One region of the Plantactinospora solaniradicis genome, then DNA from elsewhere that is predicted to be linked to it. Evidence: riboswitches for the same ligand, from Rfam matches in the RefSeq annotation. Region 1 holds a riboswitch; the other holds the start of a gene.
What was found. A riboswitch is a leader RNA that binds a small molecule or an ion and turns the genes downstream of it on or off. The one in region 1 is predicted to bind cobalamin.
Positions count from the first base shown of each region.

Region 2: it holds a riboswitch for cobalamin, as region 1 does, so the genes downstream of both, ACFP2T_RS07540 (ribonucleoside-diphosphate reductase subunit alpha) here and ACFP2T_RS32035 (CbtB domain-containing protein) in region 1, are expected to answer to the same signal.

Region 1 covers NZ_JBHSPR010000037.1:114,678-119,159, reverse strand. Annotated here, with positions in the region: gene ACFP2T_RS32045 (precorrin-2 C(20)-methyltransferase) at 1-814, shown strand, start outside; gene ACFP2T_RS32040 (cobalt-precorrin-6A reductase) at 818-1,588, opposite strand; cobalamin riboswitch at 1,729-1,880, shown strand; gene ACFP2T_RS32035 (CbtB domain-containing protein) at 1,915-2,124, shown strand; gene ACFP2T_RS32030 (CbtA family protein) at 2,139-2,948, shown strand; gene ACFP2T_RS32025 (histidine phosphatase family protein) at 2,951-3,553, shown strand; gene ACFP2T_RS32020 (hypothetical protein) at 3,580-4,482, opposite strand, start outside.
Region 2 covers NZ_JBHSPR010000007.1:328,118-332,599, reverse strand. Annotated here, with positions in the region: gene ACFP2T_RS07545 (SDR family oxidoreductase) at 130-942, opposite strand; cobalamin riboswitch at 1,234-1,470, shown strand; gene ACFP2T_RS07540 (ribonucleoside-diphosphate reductase subunit alpha) at 1,670-4,057, shown strand; gene ACFP2T_RS07535 (ribonucleotide-diphosphate reductase subunit beta) at 4,111-4,482, shown strand, end outside.

The DNA of each region.
Region 1 (4,482 bases):
TTCGGCCGGTGTGGACGCGGCGGCCGGCACCGACGGGTCGGCGGGTGTCGATGCCGAGCGACCGGCGGGCGAGGTGACCGTCGTCGGGCTCGGTCCCGCCGGGACGAAGTGGCTCACCCCGGAAACCGCGCAGGCGCTCCGCGAGGCGGAACATCTCGTGGGCTACGCCCCGTACGTCGACCGGGTGCCGCACCGTCCCGGCCAGCACCGGCACACCTCGGGGAACCAGGTCGAGATCGATCGGGCCCGGCACGCGCTGGAACTCGCCCTGGCCGGCGCGCGGGTGGCAGTGGTCTCCTCCGGGGACCCCGGAGTCTTCGCCATGGCCACGGCGGTGCTGGAGGTGGCCACCACCGACGAGCGGTTCGGCTCGGTCCCGGTACGGGTCCTGCCGGGCCTGACCGCGGCGCAGGCGGCGGCGAGTCGGATCGGCGCACCGCTCGGCCACGACTTCGCGGTGCTCTCGCTCTCCGACCGGCTCAAGCCGTGGGCGGTGATCGAACAGCGGCTGGCCGGTGCCGCCGCCGCAGACCTGGTCCTGGCGCTCTACAACCCCGCGTCCGCGAGCCGCCGGTGGCAGGTGGCGGCGGCCCGGGACGTCCTGCTGCGGCACCGGTCGGCGGAGACTCCCGTGGTCATCGCCCGGGACGTCGGCCGGCCGGGGGAGCGGGTGACCGTCGTGGAACTGTCCAAACTAGACCCGGAAGAGGTGGACATGCGCTGCCTGTTGATCGTCGGCTCGTCGACCACCCGACTGGACCGGCGCGCGGACGGCTCGACCGTGGTCTGGACGCCCAGGACGTACCCGGGCTGATCCTCACCGGTGGGCGGTGGTGCCACCGCTGGGCAGTGCGGTCTCCAGCCAGGCCAGCGCCGCGCCGATCTCCGACACCTTCGCCGGTACGGCCACCGCCGACGGCCGGTCGACCATCACCACGGGCAGGCCGAGGTCACGGGCGGCGGTGAGCTTCGCCCTGGTGTACGAGCCGCCGCTGTCCTTGGTGACCAGTACGTCGATCCGGTTCGCCGTCATGAGCGCCGTCTCCGCCGCCACCTGGTACGGGCCACGGTCCCGGATCACCGAGACGTTGCCGGGCAGCGGCGTCTGCGGTTCGTCGACGACGCGGACGAGCAGCCAGGTGTCCCGCAGCGGAAGGAAGGCGTCCAGTCCCTGCCGGCCGGTGGTGACGAAGGCCCGACCACCCAGCCGGGGCACCAGATCCGCCGCTGCGGCGAGGTGCGGCACCCGGTGCCACCGGTCCCCGGGCCCGCTCGTCCAGCCGGGACGCTCCAACCGCAGGTGTGGCGCCCCGGTCGCCTCCGCCGCCCGGACCGCCGAGGACCTGATCCGTTCCGCGTACGGGTGGGTCGCGTCGATCAGCGCGTCGACCCGGTGTTCGACCAGCCATCGGGTGAGGCCGTCCACGCCACCGAACCCGCCGATCCGGACTTCGCCGACCGGCAGCCGGGGATTGGCGACCCGACCGGCCAGTGAGGAGACCACGACGGTGTCGGGGCGGCCGACCAGGGCGGCGGCAAGTTCTCTCGCCTCGGCCGTGCCCCCGAGCAGCAGCACACGGGTCGTCACGGCGCGACGGTAGCGGCCGCGTGGAGGGGCGACAAGCGCGCCCACCCGCCGGTGACCTCCGACACCATGCTCTCCGCCACGCCCTCGGACCGCGCGGCGGGAACCCCCGGGCAGCATTCGGTCGGGACGCCGTCCGGTTGACCGCAGGGTACGGCGCCGATACCGTCAACTCGCCATCTGCGGCGTCGCGAGGGAAGCCGGTGAGAATCCGGAGCGGTCGCGCCACTGTGAGCGGTCCCGACGTAACTCGGGCCCGCGAGCCAGGACGCTCGGTCGTCGCAGCCTGTCGAAGGGGACGCGTCATCCCCAAGGAGGTTCTACCGCGCATGTCCAGCTCTAGCTCTACTCCGGCCCGTACCCTGGCCCACCCCGCGATCTCCGCCCGCCTGCTCTGGCTGGCACTCGCCGTCGTCGCCGTTCTCTCGCTGCTGACCTACCTGGTCGCGTTCGACCAGGGCGCCGTCTCCCAGAGCGGCATGTACCTGCACGAGCTGATGCACGACGGCCGGCACCTCCTCGGCGTTCCCTGCCACTGACCGCCGCGTACCCGGTGCCGAGCTTCCTGTCCGTACTACTGCGTGGCCTGCTCGCAGGCCTGGTCGCCGGTCTGATCGCCGGGACCTTCGCCTACTTCGCCGGTGAACCGCGGATCGACGCGGCGATCGCCATCGAGGAACAGGCGACCCACGCCGAGCCCACCACGGGCGAGGACCACCACGAGGACGAACTGGTCAGCCGGGACGGCCAACGTGCCGGCCTGTTCCTGGCCACCGGACTGTTCGGCGTCGCCATGGGCGGTCTGCTGGCCACGGCGTACGTCCTGCTGCGCCGCCGGCTGCGTACCCGGGACGACGGCCGGGCGGCGCTGCTGATGGCCGGCGGCGCGCTGCTCGGCGCGGTGGTCGTACCGTTCCTGAAGTATCCGGCGAATCCACCGGCGGTCGGCAACCCCGACACCATCAACCAGCGGACCGGCAGCTATCTGCTGCTGGTGGTGCTCGGTCTGGTGGCCGTCTGGGCCGGCGCCCTCGGCTACCGGGCGCTGCGGCCGGGCGCGCCGGACTGGCAGCGCGCGGCGGCGGCGGTCGGCGGGTTCCTGCTCGTCACGGCGGTCGCCTACATCGTGCTGCCGTCGTTCCACGAGGTGCCGGACGACTTCCCGGCCACCCTGCTGTGGAACTTCCGGCTGGCCTCCCTCGGCACCCAGGTGGTGCTCTGGACCGGCATCGGGCTGCTGTTCGCGGCGCTGTTGGATTGGAGCGGCCGGGATCGGCGTCCGGCCACCGAGCGGTCGGCCGGCGGCGGAGCGACGGACACCGACGAGGCGAGGGACGGCGTCGACGCCCCCGCCCGACCGTGAGTGTGACCGCGACCAGCCTCCTATTGGTCGCGCACGCCCACACCGCCGCGATCCGGCGCGCGGTCTTCGGCGGCGGCGCCGAACCCCTGGACGAGGGGGGCAGCCGGGCCGCTCTCGCACTCGCGCCGGCCAGCCCGGACGGCAGAGGGCTGCTCGGGCGGATCGACGTCTGCCTGAGCACCCCGGCGGTGGCGGGATTGCAGACCGCGTACGCGCTGGGTCTGCAACCCACCCTGGAACCGGCGCTGGCCGACTGCGACTACGGGCGCTGGACCGGGCAGCCTCTCGACGAGGTTGCCGACTGGGAGCCTGACGCGGTACGGAGCTGGCTGACCGAGCCGGACGCGGCACCGCACGGCGGCGAGTCGGTCAGCGCGCTCCTGCACCGGGTCGGCGGCTGGCTCGACGGGCAGGCCGACCGGGGCGGGCGGATCGGCGCGGTAACCCATCCGGTGGTGATCCGCGCCGTGCTGGTCCGGGCACTGCGGCTGCCGCCGACGGTCTTCTGGCAACTGGACGTGGCGCCCCTGGCGGTCGTACGCCTGACCGGGCGCGGGTCGCGCTGGCAACTCCATCTGACCGCGCCCGCCGCTACGACGAGTTGAACTCTCCCGCTCCCGGGTAGCACCCGCTATCCGGAGCGTCCCCGGCGCCGGGCGGCCAGGCCACGGAGCCGCAGTACGACGAAGACACCGGTCGCGACCAGGACCAGTACGACCGCCCCGATCAGGTATCCGGTGTTGTCCAGCCCCCACCCTGATCGTCGGGTCTCGCCGCCGGCCTCGCCGCTCGCGGCTGGGGTGGGGGTCGCAGGCACCGTTTCGGTGGGGGTGGCTGTCGACGGTGCCGGACCGGCCCCGGCCGCCGGGTTGTAGCGCAGGATGACCGGCTTCGTGGCGGGGGAGTCCTCGTCGGTTTCCGAGACGGTCAGCAGCGTCTTTCCGTCGGCGCTGTAGGTGATCGACTCGCCCTGGGGCTCGTCGGGCAGCGGGGTGACCCGGGGAACCCCGTTGGTGATGGCGCCGGCCACGTCGCCGCCGGTGACGTCGAACTCGAAGGCATCGGCGTAGGTGCGCAGCACGACCCGGCTGCCGTCCGGCGCGAGCGCGGCACCGGTGACGAGACGCGTGCCGAAGCCGTAGAACGGGTTGCTGGTGGTGCTCCTCGGCAGGGTGAACTCGCCGACCTTGTGCATCGGTACGGTTGCGCCCGCGCGCAGTGCGCTGGTCGGCGCGTACAGGCCCGGCGTGCCGGAATCCTTGGTGACGATGATCGGTGTGCCGTCGCCGGACAGCAGGAACGCCTCGGCGTCGTGCGGACCGTCCGGGTAGTTGAGCCGGTGGAGTACCGGTGAGCGCCCGTTCGGGGAGAGCTTCCACAGCGCGACGTTCTCCCGGGCCCGGTCGTTGTCGCCGATGTCGGCGACCCAGACCGTGCCGTCCGGGGCTCGGGCCAGATCCTCTGTGTCACGCGGCCGGGAGGGGTAGGAGACGGCTCGGGTCACCGCGCAGGCGCGGTCGAGGAAGAAGATCCG
Region 2 (4,482 bases), on a different contig from region 1:
TTCATCGGATTTCTTGCCAACCGATTCGGCGAGCTGACGACCCGACACGGTGACCTCTGGTGGTACGCGTTGACGATCGGCGTCGCCACCGTGCTCGGAATCGGGTACCGGCGGGTCCGGAGTGCCGCGCTAATCCACCCGGCCGCCCCCGTCGGCGAGGTAGTCGTGCCAGGTGATCCGTCCCCGGTTTCCGGTCGCGCTCGTGAGCGCCCCGGTGCGAAAGGCCCGACCCAGCCGGCCCGGCACGGGTAGCCGGAGCACCGGTCGGCGGACCTGCCGGACGGTGAGCCAGTCCCGGAGTCCTTCGGCGAAACCGACCACCACCGGCCCGGCGAACTCCTCGATCGCGCCGCCGGGGGCGGCCGTCACCCGCCGCACGAGGTGCGCGGCGACGTCGCGTACGTCCACCGGTTGCCCGACGATCTCCGGATCGACCGGCAGGACGGGCAACCGGGCCAGCTTGGTCATCGCCTCGTCCAGCAGGTCGTGGAACTGGGTGACCCGGAGCACCGTCCAGGGCACCGGCCCGGCCGCCACGATCGCCTCGGCCTCGACCTTGGCCTTGAAGTACGGCCACGGCACGCGGTCGGCGCCGACGATCGACAGGTACACCAGGTGCCGTACCCCGGCCCGGCCGGCGGCCTCGACCAGCCGGCGGGTGCCGTCCACGTCCACCCGCCGGGTGTAGCCCCGCTGGTACGGCGCAGACGCCAGATGGACGACGGTGTCGATGTCGCCGACCGCCGTGCCGAGACCCTCGCCGCTCGCCAGGTCAACCCGCGCCCAGTCGATCCGGCCCGGGTCGATCCGGCCCGGGTCGATTCCGGGACCGCCCGCCGGTGCGGTGCGACTCGTCGCCCGGACGGCATGCCCGGCGCGCACCAGTTCGGGGGTCAGCACCCGGCCGAGGCGCCCGGTCGCTCCCGTGATCAGGATGTTCATCGCTTCTCCCCGTCTCCTGCCCGCCCGGTCGGCCCGGTCCGACCCGACGGCCCGGTCGACGACGTCGGCGACTCTTCGTGGTTCCACCCAGGGCAGACGGGACAAGCCCGCGCGATGTGACCGACGACGGCGACGTACGGGTGACCGACCCGTCCCGACGGGACGGTCCGGTCGCCCCGTTCCGGGCGTCGGGACCGGTCGACCCTCCGGGGTCGTCCGATCGCCCCTGCCGTGACGTTGTCGACACGCCGACACGACATCTTGGGTGTGACTTTCCGAGCGTCCCTATATATGGTGTTGACCGCAGCTGGTTCGGCCGCCGTCATCCGTTGGCGGTCGAGGCAAGAGGGAACCCGGTGCAAGTCCGGGACTGCCCCGCAGCGGTGAGTGGGAACGACCGCCGTCATCACGCACTGGGTTCGTCCGGCCAGAAGCCGGGCCGCCCGGGAAGCGACGGCCAGTAGGAGAACACGGGCTCGTCCGTGCCTGCCCGCGAGTCCGAAGACCTGCCAGCGCGCCGCGTACGGACCCGTGCGCGGCGGTTCGAGGCCGCGCGGGACGGCCGACGCCACCGACGTACGCCGCCGCGTGCCCGTCGGCGTCCTCCGCGTGCCCCCGGACCGAACCGGACCGAGCTCGCGAGGAGAGAGTTGTGACGGTCACCGAGGTCCTGCCGGTCGATTCCGGAGCGGGGGACGACACCAGCACCGCGCCCCGGCGTCCCCAGATGCGGGTGCGTAAACGTAACGGCGACACCGAGCCGGTCGACGTCAACAAGATCGTCCGGGCGGTGGAACGCTGGGCGGACGACCTGACCGACGTCGACCCGCTGCGGGTCGCGACCCGGACCATCAGCGGCCTGTACGACGGTGCCAGCACCGCCGAACTGGATCGGCTGTCCATCCAGACCGCCGCCGGGATGATCGGTGAGGAGCCGCAGTACTCCCGGTTGGCCGCCCGGCTGCTGGCCGGGTACATCGACAAGGAGGTCCGGGGTCAGGGCATCGCCTCGTTCAGCCAGGCGATCGGGCTCGGTCACCAGCACGGGCTGATCGGTGACGAGACGGCGGAGTTCGTCCGGCTCAACGCCCGCAAGCTCGACGACGCCGTCGATCCGGACGCCGACCGGCGGTTCGAGTACTTCGGACTCCGTACGGTCTACGACCGGTACCTGTTGCGGCATCCGACCGACCGGCTCGTGGTGGAGACGCCGCAGTACTGGCTGCTGCGGGTGGCCTGTGGCCTGTCCCGTACGGCGGGCGAGGCGATCGGCCTCTACCGGCTGATGGCGTCGCTCGCGTACCTGCCCAGTTCGCCGACGCTGTTCAACTCCGGCACCCGGCACACTCAGATGTCGTCCTGTTACCTGGTCGACTCGCCGCGCGACGAACTCACCTCGATCTACGAGCGGTACGCCCAGGTGGCGCACCTGTCGAAGTTCGCCGGAGGGATCGGCATCGCCTGGTCCCGGGTGCGCTCGCGCGGCGCGCTGATCCGGGGCACCAACGGTCAGTCCAACGGGATCGTGCCGTTCCTGCGCACTCTGGACTCGTCGGTGGCGGCGGTCAACCAGGGCGGCCGGCGCAAGGGCGCGGCCTGCGCCTACCTGGAGCCGTGGCATCCCGACATCGAGGAGTTCCTGCAACTGCGGGACAACACGGGCGAGGATGCCCGGCGTACCCACAATCTGAACCTGGCCAACTGGATCCCGGACGAGTTCATGCGACGGGTCGAGGCGGACGGGACGTGGTCACTGTTCGATCCGGACGAGGTGCCGGAACTGCCCGACCTGTGGGGCGAGGCGTTCGACGCGGCGTACCGGGCGGCCGAGGAACAGGGCCGGTACGTGCGCCAGGTCAAGGCCCGGGACCTGTACGGCCGGATGATGCGCACGCTGGCCCAGACCGGAAACGGCTGGATGACCTTCAAGGACACGTCCAACCGGCTGTGCAACCAGACCGCCGAGCCGGGCAACGTCGTGCACCTGTCCAACCTCTGCACGGAGATCATCGAGGTGTCCAGCGACACCGAGACCGCCGTGTGCAATCTCGGCTCGATCAACCTGGCCGCCCACCTGCTGACCGCCACCGGTGCCGACGGGGCCGACGACGGCATCGACTGGGCGCGGCTGCGCGACACCGTCCGGACCGCCGTGACGTTCCTCGACCGGGTGATCGACATCAACTACTACCCGAGTACGGAGGCAGCGGCGAGCAATCCGCGCTGGCGCCCGGTCGGGCTCGGCGTGATGGGGCTCCAGGACGTCTTCTTCGCACTCCGGATGCCCTTCGACTCGGCACCGGCGGTGGAACTGTCGACCAGGATCGCCGAGGAGATCTACCTGACCGCCCTGGAGACCTCGGCCGACCTGGCCGAGCGGTTCGGTGCGCATCCGGCGTACCCGTCGACCCGGGCGGCGGCCGGTCAGCTCCAGCCAGACCTGTGGGGCGTTTCCGGCACCCAGTCGGAGCGTTGGGCCGCGCTGCGGCAGCGGATCGCGGCGCACGGCCTACGCAACTCCCTGCTGGTGGCGATCGCCCCCACCGCCACCATCGCCTCGATCGCCGGCTGCTACGAGTGCATCGAGCCGCAGGTGTCCAACCTGTTCAAGCGGGAAACGCTCAGCGGCGAGTTCCTCCAGATCAACGCCGCCCTGGTAGCGGAGTTGAAGGCACGTGGATTGTGGACCGAACAGATCCGGACCGCGATCAAGCGGGCCGACGGCTCGGTGCAGGGCATCGAGGAGCTTCCGGCGGAACTGCGCGAGCTGTTCCGTACGGCCTGGGAGCTGCCGCAACGGGCGTTGATCGACCTGGCCGCCGCTCGGGCTCCATACGTGGACCAGTCGCAGTCGCTCAACCTCTTCATAGCGGCGCCGGACATCGGACGGCTCAGCTCGATGTACCTGTACGCCTGGAAGTCCGGCCTGAAGACCACCTACTACCTGCGCTCCCGCCCCGCCACCCGCATCCAGCAGGCCACCGTCGGCCTGGGTGTAAGGAAGGGCCCCTTGTTATCGCTTTCTGTTGTAGAAGGGCCCCTTCCTAACACCTCGGACGACGAGGTGCTGGCGTGTTCGTTGGAGAACCCCGAGGCATGCGAGGCCTGCCAGTGAGCGCGATCGACGAGGGTGCGACCGGCCAGGGCACCGCTGGGCGTACGGCGCCGATGCTGCTCGATCCCGGGATGGACCTGACGCTGCGGCCGATGCGGTACCCGCACTTCTTCGACCGGTTCCGGGACGCGATCAAGAACACCTGGACGGTCGAGGAGGTCGACCTGCACTCCGACCTGGCCGACCTGGACCGGCTCTCCCCGGCGGAGCGGCACCTGGTCAGCCGGCTGGTGGCGTTCTTCGCCACCGGCGACACGATCGTCGCCAACAATCTGGTGCTCAACCTCTATCAGCACGTCAACTCGCCGGAGGGGCGGCTCTACCTGTCCCGGCAGCTGTTCGAGGAGGCGGTGCACGTCCAGTTCTACCTCAACCTCCTCGACACGTACGTGCCGGACGAGGGGGAGCGGTTCGCCGCGTTCGCC